Regions from separate parts of the Rhizobium sp. BT04 genome, predicted to be linked through region 1. Evidence: predicted binding sites of a transcription regulator. Region 1 holds the regulator's gene; the other holds the start of a gene.

Region 1 (5,633 bases):
CCGCCCTGACGTGCGCGATGCAACCGCTATGCTCTCCAAGGGTGCGCCGATCCAGCTGCGCGATATGGTGATCGCCGATCCGTCGATCATCGGCAAAACAGTCAATGTCACCGTCCTCGCCGACGCCAATGTCGACAGCGCCAGCAAGGGCCAGATCGATCTTAAGGTCGATGAGAAGAACCGCAAGGTCAACGACAAGCAGGTTGCCTGGATGAACGAGCTGAAGGCGAGCGGCGCTCTCCACAAGCAGTTCAACACTGGCCTCTTCGTCAACGGCAATTCCAGCCGTCCCGAGGCCGCCGGCCTCGGCGTCGCCCTCATCGGTTCGCTCTACCTGATGCTGATCGTGCTCGTGCTCGCTCTGCCGATCGGTGTTGCCGCCTCGATCTATCTCGAGGAGTTTGCGCCGAAGAATAAGCTGACGGATCTGATCGAGGTCAACATCAACAACCTCGCCGCCGTCCCTTCGATCGTCTACGGCCTGCTCGGTCTGTCCGTCTTCATCAACTTCATCGGCCTGCCGCGCTCGGCCTCGCTGGTCGGCGGCCTGGTGCTGACGCTGATGACCCTGCCGACGATCATCATCGCGACGCGCGCAGCACTTCGCGCCGTGCCGCCGTCGATCCGCGCCGCAGCCCTTGGCCTCGGCGCCTCGAAGATGCAGATGGTGTTCCATCATGTTCTGCCGCTCGCCATGCCCGGCATCCTCACCGGCACGATCATCGGCCTGGCGCACGCGCTCGGCGAAACCGCGCCGCTGCTTTTGATCGGCATGGTCGCCTTCGTCGCCAACGCGCCGACCACACCGCTCGATCCCTCGACGGCCCTGCCCGTGCAGGTCTATATGTGGGCCAACGAGGCCGAACGTGCCTTCGTCGAGCGGACTTCGGGTGCCATCATCGTCCTGCTCCTGTTCCTGATCGTCATGAACATGGGCGCCATCCTCTTGCGTCGTCGCTTCGAGCGCCGCTGGTAAACGGAGTTAAACATCATGAACATGTTGACGGAAGCTGCAGTTGAAAAGGCGCTGGATCACAAGATGAGCAACGTCCCGTATAAGATGATCGGAAAGGATGTTTCGGTTTACTACGGCGAGAAGCGCGCGCTTTTCGACGTGAACCTGAACATCCGCGAAAACACCGTAACCGCGCTGATCGGCCCTTCGGGCTGCGGCAAGTCGACCTTCCTGCGCAGCCTCAACCGCATGAACGACACGATCGACGGCTGCCGCGTCACCGGCAAGATCACGCTTGATACCGACGATATCTATGATCCCGATATCGACGTCGTCGAACTTCGCGCCCGCGTTGGCATGGTCTTCCAGAAGCCGAATCCGTTCCCGAAGACGATCTATGAAAACGTCTCTTACGGCCCGCGCATCCATGGCCTCGCCAAGTCGAAGGCCGATCTCGACCAGATCGTCGAGACCAGCCTGCAGCGCGCCGGTCTCTGGAACGAAGTCAAGGACCGCGTGCATGAATCCGGCACGGGTCTTTCGGGCGGCCAGCAGCAGCGCCTCTGCATTGCACGCGCCGTCGCCGTCAGCCCTGAAGTCATCTTGATGGACGAGCCCTGCTCGGCGCTCGACCCGATCGCCACCGCCAAGGTCGAGGAGCTGATCCACGAACTGCGCGAGAACTACACGATCGTCATCGTCACCCACTCCATGCAGCAGGCCGCGCGCGTCTCGCAGCGCACCGCCATGTTCCACCTCGGCAATCTCGTCGAGGAGAACGACACCGACAAGATGTTCACCAATCCCGACGATCCGCGCACCCAGGACTACATCATGGGTCGCTTCGGCTGATTTTGGCGTTACCAAGCCTTTCCGTTATTCGAGGATAAAGCCCCATGGCATCGACACATATTTATTCTGCCTATGATGATGATCTGAAGTTCCTTTCCAGGCGGATTTCCGAAATGGGTGGCCTGGCCGAACAGATGGTCGCCGAATCCGTACGGGCGCTGGTCAACGGCGATACCGCGCTGGCGCAGAAGGTCATCTCCGACGATGTGATCCTCGATCACGCCGAACGCGAAATCGGCGACAAGGCGATCGTCACCATCGCCCGCCGCCAGCCGATGGCCGCGGACCTGCGTGAGATCATGGGTTCGATCCGCATCGCCGCCGATCTCGAACGCGTCGGCGACCTCGGCAAGAACACCGCCAAGCGCGTCATCGCCGTCCAAAGCACCGGCGTTCCCCGCAAGCTCGCCCGCGGCCTCGAGCATCTGTCCGAGCTGGCGCTCGTCCAGCTCAAGGAAGTGCTCGACGTCTACACGACGCGCGCCGCCGACAAGGCGAATGCGATCCGCGAGCGCGACAACGAGATCGACGCGATGTACACCTCGCTGTTCCGCGAGCTCCTGACCTACATGATGGAAGACCCGCGCAACATCACCAGCTGCACGCATCTTCTCTTCTGCGCCAAGAACATCGAGCGCATCGGCGACCACGCCACCAACATCGCCGAGACGATCTATTACATGGCGACCGGCGCGCAGCCGGAAGGCGATCGTCCGAAGGACGACAGCGCCAACACCGTCGGCGCGGTTACGGAATAATCGCCCGGACAGCCCGGGCCAGTCGCCCGGACAGCCCGGGCCAGTCGCCCGGACCAGTCAATTGCATGCGCGCCCGTGCGGGCGCGCAAAGAGGTCGCAGCCAGTTTGTGAATTTGCGCAGGATGCATTGCTTAAATCACCCCCGGTTTAAGGATCATGCGCGAGGAGACCGAGACGCATGATCCCGAGAGTTGCAGTTGTTGAAGACGAAGAAGCCCTGAGCGTGCTTCTTCGCTACAATCTCGAAGCGGAAGGCTTCGAGGTCGATACCATCCTTCGTGGCGACGAAGCCGAAATGCGGCTTCAGGAGCGCACGCCCGATCTTCTGATCCTCGATTGGATGCTGCCCGGCGTCTCCGGCATCGAGCTCTGCCGGCGCCTGCGCATGCGGCCGGAAACCGAGCGCCTGCCGATCATCATGCTGACGGCGCGCGGCGAAGAGAGCGAGCGCGTCCGCGGACTTTCGACGGGGGCCGACGATTATGTCGTCAAGCCCTTCTCGACCCCTGAGCTGGTTGCCCGCGTCAAGGCGATGCTGCGCCGCGCCCGTCCCGAGGTGCTGTCGACGGTGCTGAAGTGCGGCGATATCGAGCTCGACCGCGAAACCCACCGCGTCCATCGCAAGAGCCGCGAAGTCCGCCTCGGCCCCACCGAATTCCGCCTGCTGGAATTCCTGATGTCGTCGCCGGGCCGGGTCTTCTCCCGCTCGCAGCTTCTCGACGGCGTCTGGGGCCACGACATCTATGTCGACGAACGCACCGTCGACGTCCATGTCGGCCGGCTGCGCAAGGCGCTGAATTTCTCCAACATGCAGGACGTCATCCGCACCGTCCGCGGCGCCGGGTATTCGATGGAAGCCTGAGGGCTGCGTCACTACAGCTCGGCCGACGGCTCTTTCGTGATGCTCGGGCTTGTCCCGCTGCTGTCCGGTTCGCGGCGATGGACTGCCCCTCATCCGGCTGCCGCCACCTTCTCCCCGCTCGCGGGGCGAAGGGACCCCGCCGCGACGTCTCCGTTCCCCTTCCTACACCTCTCGTGTGGCACGTCCCCTCGCCCCGTTTACGGGGAGAGGGTTAGGGTGAGGGGCAGCCATAGCCGCAATGAGCGCTTCCATCCACGCATAAAAAAACGGGCCACGCGGCCCGTTTTCTGCATTCTAACGATGCTGTTCTTCTCAGCCAGCCCGCGCTGCCGCCCGGCGGCGTTCGTTGACCGGCTGGTAGGCGAGCTTCTGGTGATAGCTGCAATAGGGCGAATTGTCGGGGGATTCGCAGCCGCAGAAGTGGAAGTCGTCCTTCAGCGGATCGCCGACCGGCCACTTGCAGGTGCGTTCGGTCAGTTCCGTCAGGCCGAGGCGGCGCGAAATCGGCACGACCACGTTGCCCCTCGGCACATATTCCATTTCCTCGATCGTTTCGATCTCGATCTCTTCCTTCAGCATCGTTGCGCCCTGCTGGCGGGTAACGGTGCGGGTGGTGACGCGAGAGGCGTAGTTCGGCGCGCGCGGTGCCGCTGTATTGCGCTTCGGCGTTCGCGCCGCGGTGCTGGTGCCGCCGGCCTTGGCACGGCCCGGAAGGCTCAGTCGGTGAACCTTGCCGATAACAGCGTTTCTGCTGACACCGCCAAGTTGCGCCGCGATCTGGCTGGCGCTCAGTCCTTCGGCCCAAAGCTTCTTGAGTTTCTCGACCCGCTCGTCTGTCCAGTTCATGCCCTGTCTCCACCTTTTGCGTTGGTGATGGCAGAATCCCTCACCGTTGTCCCGGGAGCTCCGAAACAAGAAACGCTTGATCAATTTTGGTGACTAGTTCCGCCGCATGCAGTCTAGTAATTGAACTTTAACCTAGTGTGAGGCTGACTCCGTGACAAGAGTCGCATGAATCCGGATGAATCGAATTCGTAGTTTTCCCCAACTTGCTGCCCCTGCGTGGCATTTCTGCAATAATGCCTGTTGAAGACTGAAAATGCCGCTGCACACCCTTGCTGCATGCGCTAAGGGCGCAGTTTTGTTGACATTGCAGCGCGAAAAGGAAATAGTGCCAGTCGCCGCCGCAAGGCGGCATTTTTGATTTTTCGGGCCTGGTTTTCTTAGCCGGAGTCAGTCGCCCCATAACTTTAGATCGGGAGATCGCGCCATGGCTGAAGCCGCGCCGCTTTATGACACCTATTCTCGTGCCCCGCTGCGGTTCGAGCGAGGCGAGGGCGTGTGGCTGATCACCGAAAGCGGCGAGCGATATCTCGATTTCGGCGCCGGCGTCGCCGTCACCTCGGTCGGCCACAGCAATCCGCATGTGGTGGGCGCCCTGAAGGAGCAGGCCGACAAGGTCTGGCACCTCTCCAACATCTATGAGATCCCCGGCCAGGAGCGCCTGGCCAAACGGCTGACGGACGCCACCTTCGCCGACAAGGTGTTCTTCACCAATTCGGGCGCCGAGGCGCTCGAATGCGCGATCAAGACGGCGCGCCGCTATCAGTATTCCAAGGGCCATCCCGAGCGCTTCCATATCATCACCTTCGAAGGCGCCTTCCACGGGCGGACGCTGGCGACGATCGCCGCCGGCGGCCAGGAGAAATATCTCGAAGGCTTCGGCCCCAAGGCGCCGGGTTTTGATCAGGTGGCTTTCGGCGATATCGAAGCGGTGCGCGCCGCGATCACCGATGCCACGGCCGCAGTCCTGATCGAGCCGGTGCAGGGCGAGGGCGGCGTGCGTCCCGCCACCCCCGAATTCATGAAGGCGCTTCGCCAGATCTGCGACGAACACGGCCTGCTGCTGATCCTCGACGAGGTCCAGACCGGCGTCGGCCGTACCGGCAAGCTCTTCGCCCATGAATGGTCGGGCGTCACCCCCGACATCATGGCGGTCGCCAAGGGCATCGGCGGCGGGTTCCCGCTCGGTGCCTGCCTTGCCACATCAGAGGCTGCCTCCGGCATGAAGGCCGGCACGCATGGCTCGACCTATGGCGGCAATCCGCTTGCCATGGCCGTCGGCAGCGCCGTGCTCGACATCATTCTCGCCGATGGCTTCCTCCAGCAGGTGCGCGACGTAGCACTGGTTTTCCGCCAGGGCCTC
Region 2 (5,633 bases), 380 kb from region 1:
CTTGCCCGAACCGGATTCGCCGACGATGGCCAGCACTTCACCGGGCCAGAGCTCGAAGGAGATGTTCCGGCAGCCAATGCGGTTGCCGTAGAATTTCGAAACGTCATGGACTTTGAGAAGCGGTGTGTCGGTCATTCTGCAGCCTCCCGGGCCAGCATTTCGCCGGCATGCCCCTGTGCGCGGCGGTCTTCGCAATGGTCGGTATCGGAGCAGACGAACATGCGCCCGCCCTTGTCGTCGAGAATGACCTCGTCGAGGTAGACCTCCTCTGCGCCGCAAAGGGCGCAGGGTTTGCCGAAGCGCTGGATTTCGAAGGGATGGTCTTCAAAGTCCAGGCTGACGACATCGGTATAGGGCGGCACCGCGTAGATGCGCTTTTCGCGGCCGGCGCCGAAAAGCTGCAGCGCTTCCGACCTGTGCATCTTCGGATTGTCGAACTTCGGTGTCGGCGAGGGATCCATGACGTAGCGGCCATGCACCTTGACGGGATAGGCATAGGTCGTGGCGATGCGGCCGTTATGGGCGATGTCCTCGTAGAGCTTCACATGCATCAGGCCGTATTCCTCGAGCGCATGCATCTTGCGGGTCTCGGTCTCGCGCGGTTCGAGGAAGCGCAGCGGTTCCGGGATTGGCACCTGATAGACGAGCACCTGGCCGGCTCCGAGCTTTTCCTCGGGGATGCGGTGGCGCGTCTGGATGATCGTCGCCTCGCTGGTATGGGTGGTCACCGCGACATTGGCGACCTTCTGGAAGAAAGCGCGGATCGAAACGGCGTTGGTCGTATCGTCGGCACCCTGATCGATGACCTTCAGCACGTCGTCAGGCCCGATGATCGAGGCCGTCACCTGCACGCCGCCGGTGCCCCAGCCATAGGGCATCGGCATTTCGCGCGAGGCGAAGGGCACCTGGTAGCCCGGAATGGCGATCGCCTTCAGGATGGCGCGGCGGATCATCCGCTTGGTCTGTTCGTCGAGATAGGCGAAGTTGTAGCTGGCCAGATCGCTCATTCGGCGGCTTCCTTCATGTCTTCGCCGCCGTTGCGGGCGGCTTCGAATTCACGGCGCATGCGGCGGACGAGATCGAGTTCGGCCTGGAAGTCCACATAATGCGGCAGCTTCAGGTGCTCGACGAAGCCTGTCGCCTGGACGTTGTCGGAATGCGAGATGACGAATTCCTCGTCCTGGGCCGGCGCGGTGATATCCTCGCCGAGCTCTTCGGCGCGTAGCGCCCGATCGACGAGCGACATCGCCATCGCCTTGCGCTCGCTCTGGCCGAACACCAGGCCGTAGCCGCGGGTAAATTGCGGCGGTGCCTTGGCCGAACCCTTGAACTGGTTGACCATCTGGCACTCGGTGATCTGGATTGTGCCGAGCGAGACGGTGAAACCGAGTTCCGGCACGTCGAATTCCACCTCGACGTCACCGATGCGGATTTCGCCGGTGAAGGGGTGGTTGCGGCCATAGCCGCGCTGGGTGGAATAACCGAGCGCCAGCAGGAAACCTTCGTCGCCGCGGGCAAGCGCCTGCAGGCGCAGATCCCGGGTCATCGGAAATTCCATCGGCTCGCGGGTCAGATCGCCGATCTGGTGATCCTCCGGCATGTCGCCGTCGGCTTCGATCAGGCCTTCCTCGCCGAGGATCTCGGAGACGCGCATGACGCGGCCGGTCTCGGCCGGACGCTGGGCCGGCGTCTCGACCGCCTCGTCCTGAAGCAGCGAGGGATCGAGCAGGCGGTGGGTATAGTCGAAGGTAGGCCCGAGCAGCTGTCCGCCCGGCAGATCTTTGTAGGTCGCCGAGATGCGGCGTTCGATCGTCATATCAGCCGTGTCGAGCGGCTTGGAATAGCCGAAGCGCGGCAGCGTCGTGCGGTAGGCGCGCAGCAGGAAGATGGCTTCGATCATATCGCCGCGCGATTGGCGCACGGCAAGCGCCGCGAGCGTGCGGTCGAAAAGCGAAGCCTCGGCCATCACGCGGTCGACGGCGAGCGCCAACTGCGCCACGATCTGGTCGATGCCGATCGCCGGCAGCGAACGGTCGCCGCGACGGCGGTCGGCGAGCAGCCGATGGGCATTGGCGATGGCGGCCTCGCCACCTTTGACGGCAACATACATGAGCTCAGATCTCCGTTGCTGTGATCTTGGTGGTGCGCGGCAGGCAGAGGAAATGTTTGCCCGCCGTCAGCACGATGTCGATGCCGCGCGGAAAGAGCGCGCGGTTCTCGGTCCAGAGCCTGAGGAAAGTTTCCGGCAGACCGACGGGGGCGATCTCCGTCACGCTCTGGATGCCCGGACCCATCAGCGCCAGCCTGCGGCCGCCCTCAAGATCGGCGAGTTCGATGACGACGGTCGTCGAGCGGTCGGGATATTCCTGCGTGCCGGACGCAAACAGACCGAAAGAGGAAAGGGCGGTGCCGGCCTCGGTGAAGGCAAAGCGCGCCTCGGCCTTTTCGGTGGTCAGCGGCGCACCGGTGTGGAAGCCGAGCCACTCCGGCACGGCCGATTTCGCCAGTCCCTGGGAAAGCCAGACTGATGTGTCGTGGTCGCAAAGCGTCAGCGCGATCGCGCCGGCGGCGATGCCGAGCGGCGCCGGCGGCGCGGCATCGGGCTGAACGGTCTGGATCGTGCCGGGGCGCGCCATGCCGTCCATCAGCATCTTGAAGACGCTCTGGGCGTGGAAAACCGGCTCGGCAAAGCCGCCGGTCAGCGCTTCTGTCTTCAGGCCCATCAGTTGTCTCCCCGCACCATGGTGAAGAAATCGACGCGGGTCGCCGCCGTCTCGTCGGCCTTGCGGCGTTCGGCATCGGCGATCCGTCCAGCGATCGGCAAAAGCAGTGCCTGTTCGACGAAATCTTTTGTCGCCTCCTCCTGCCAGAGCGCGTCGAAGACCGCCGCAAGCCGGGCCTTCTCACGGTCGGTGCCGAGTGCCTGCGCATGGCCGACCGAGCCGGAATCCAGCCGAACCGTCGCCCGTGTCACCGTCACTTCGCCAAGATTGAAGGGCGCGCCGCCGCCGCCGATGCGCCCCCGCACCATCACCAGCCCGGTCTCCGGCCCGCGCACCGGATGCGCCGCAGGCTTTTGCGGCAACGCGTCCCAGACCGCCTGGAGTTCGCTGCGTTCCGCGCGCGCCAGCAGATCGGCGGCGCGCTTGCGCCCGGATGCCGTCTGTGACGCAGCGTCTTTCCTGTCCGCTGAGATCATCGCTGCTTCCTCTCAAATGTCTATTGATATAGACAACCATACAAGATATGCCTACGCTTAAATCGATGTCGTGACAAGCGTGTGACGTCGTCGGTTTGAAATGGCAGGACGGGGCGAATGGCGGGATTGAAACAGGTGCAAAGGCAGACTGGCGTGGCGCTCTGGCGCCAGATCGCCGACCGGATTCGCGAGGCGATCAGCAGCGGAGCCTATGACGAAACAGCCATGGTGCCGCCGGAAACGATCCTGGCGCAGCAATTCGGCGTCAACCGGCATACGGTGCGCAGCGCTTTGGCGGCGCTGGCGCAGGAGGGAATCGTGCGTGCGGTACAAGGTCGCGGCACGCTGATCGAGCGCAAGGAGCGGCTGAATTTCCCGATCACAAAGCGTACGCGCTTCAGCGCCGGCATCGGCGATCAGGCGCGTGAGATGCGCGGCCTTCTGCTCGATGAGGCGAAGGAGGAAGCAAGTTCCGAGATTGCCCGCTGGCTGGGCCTGAAGTCGGGAGAAGAGGTGATCCGGCTGGAAACCCTGCGCCATGCCGACAGGCGGCCGGTTTCAAAGGCGACGAGCTGGTTTCCCGCCATCCGCTTCGCCGGGATCGGTCAAGCCTACCGGAAGCATGAATCGATCACCAAGGCTTTCGCCGAACTCGGCCTGTCGGACTATATCAGAGCGACCACCGAGGTGACGGCCGCTCATGCGAGTGCCGCCGACATGGCCGACCTCGAACTCACCCCCGGCGCGATCCTGCTGATTACCAAGGCGATGAATACCGATCTTGACGGCGTGCCGGTACAATATTCGATCAGCCGCTTTGCGGCCGACCGGGTGCAGTTCACGATCGAGAACTGAGGCCCAGAATTGGAAGGCGTGCCAGCCGATTCCAGTGGCACGCCGTACCGAATTCAGTGCGCGCCGGACATGTCGCCGAGCACTTCCTTGGAGGCGACGGTGGAATCCGCCTTCAGCTTGTAGACCATCGGCACACCGGTCGCGAGGTTGAGGGCGAGCACGCCTTCTTTGCTCAGCTTGTCGAGCACCATGACAAGCGAGCGCAGCGAATTGCCGTGTGCGGCAACTAGCACCTTTTCGCCCCTGAGCACGCGCGGCAGGATTTCGGTGAGGTAATAGGGCCAGACGCGGGCGCCGGTGTCGCGCAGGCTTTCGCCGCCCGGAGGCGGCACGTCATAGGAGCGGCGCCAGACATGCACCTGTTCCTCGCCCCATTTGGCGCGCGCATCGTCCTTGTTGAGGCCGGAGAGATCGCCATAGTCGCGCTCGTTCAGCGCCTGGTCGCGGATCGTCTGGAGATCGGGCTGGCCGACCTTGTCGAGGACGAGCTTCAAGGTGTGCTGCGCGCGCACCAGCGCCGAGGTGTAAGCGACGTCGAATTTGATCCCGTATTCGGCCAGCGCCTCACCCCCGGCCTTGGCTTCCTGAATTCCGAGTTCGGTCAGATCGGGATCCTTCCAGCCGGTGAAGAGATTCTTCAGGTTCCAGTCACTCTGGCCGTGGCGAACGAGGACGAGGGTACCGCTCATGAATATGCCTCCGTAGTATCGTTATTGGGAAGAAAGCCCGAGCACGTCGAGCATGGAATAGAGACCCGGCTTCTTGTCGCGCGCCCAAAGGGCCGCCTTGATGGCGCCGCGCGCAAAGATCGAGCGGTCGGCCGCACTGTGCGACAGCGTGACGATTTCGCCTTCTCCCGCAAAAAGCACCGAATGCTCGCCAATGACGGAACCGCCGCGCAGCGTCGCAAAGCCGATCGTGCCCGCCTCGCGGGCGCCGGTATGGCCGTCGCGCACCCTGACCGATTTCGAGGCGAGTTCGATGCCGCGCCCCTTGGCCGCGGCCTCGCCGAACAGAAGGGCGGTGCCGGAAGGCGCATCCACCTTGTGCTTGTGGTGCATTTCCAGGATCTCGATATCCCAGTCGGCCGGCTCGAGCGCCCGTGCCGCCTGCTCGGCGAGCACGCTGAGCAGATTGACCCCGAGGCTCATATTGCCCGACTTGACGACGCGGGCGTGGCGGGCGGCGGCGGCGATCTTCGCGTTGTCCTCTGCCGAACAGCCGGTCGTGCCGATCACATGTACGATGCGCGCCTGCGCGGCGAGGCCCGAGAATTCCACGGTTGCGGCAGGCGAGGTGAAGTCGAGCACGCCTTCGGCATCGAGAAAGGCGTTGAGCGGATCGTCGCCGATAATGACGCCGGTCGGGCCGAGACCGGCGATCTCGCCGGCATCCTTGCCGATAAAGGGCGAGCCGGTGCGTTCGACCGCGGCATGCAGCCTCACGCCGTCGATCGAATGGATGAGCCGGATCAGCGTCTGCCCCATGCGCCCTGCCGCGCCGACCACCACCAGTTTCATCGCAGCATCGCTCATCTCAGTCTCACCAGCTCAGTGTGAATCGGAGGCCGAAGGCCTCT

Evidence for each region. Region 1 encodes PhoB, which activates phosphate uptake and scavenging genes when phosphate is short. Its sites were predicted from a motif close to TGTCATNNANCTGTCAT; they were not measured.
Region 2: a site for PhoB is predicted at 3,270-3,286, ahead of phnF (phosphonate metabolism transcriptional regulator PhnF). Genes of this name have one in related genera too.

What each region holds. Positions count from the first base shown of each region.
Region 1 is NZ_CP125652.1:3,585,738-3,591,370, forward strand. It holds gene pstA (phosphate ABC transporter permease PstA) at 1-976, shown strand, start outside; gene pstB (phosphate ABC transporter ATP-binding protein PstB) at 992-1,807, shown strand; gene phoU (phosphate signaling complex protein PhoU) at 1,852-2,565, shown strand; gene phoB (phosphate regulon transcriptional regulator PhoB) at 2,744-3,427, shown strand; gene QMO82_RS25750 (GcrA family cell cycle regulator) at 3,740-4,273, opposite strand; gene QMO82_RS25755 (aspartate aminotransferase family protein) at 4,698-5,633, shown strand, end outside.
Region 2 is NZ_CP125652.1:3,209,902-3,215,534, forward strand. It holds gene phnK (phosphonate C-P lyase system protein PhnK) at 1-135, opposite strand, end outside; gene QMO82_RS23815 (alpha-D-ribose 1-methylphosphonate 5-phosphate C-P-lyase PhnJ) at 132-1,007, opposite strand; gene QMO82_RS23820 (carbon-phosphorus lyase complex subunit PhnI) at 1,004-2,110, opposite strand; gene phnH (phosphonate C-P lyase system protein PhnH) at 2,115-2,723, opposite strand; gene phnG (phosphonate C-P lyase system protein PhnG) at 2,723-3,199, opposite strand; gene phnF (phosphonate metabolism transcriptional regulator PhnF) at 3,317-4,054, shown strand; gene QMO82_RS23840 (2,3-bisphosphoglycerate-dependent phosphoglycerate mutase) at 4,108-4,743, opposite strand; gene dapB (4-hydroxy-tetrahydrodipicolinate reductase) at 4,765-5,589, opposite strand; gene QMO82_RS23850 (ABC transporter ATP-binding protein) at 5,605-5,633, opposite strand, start outside.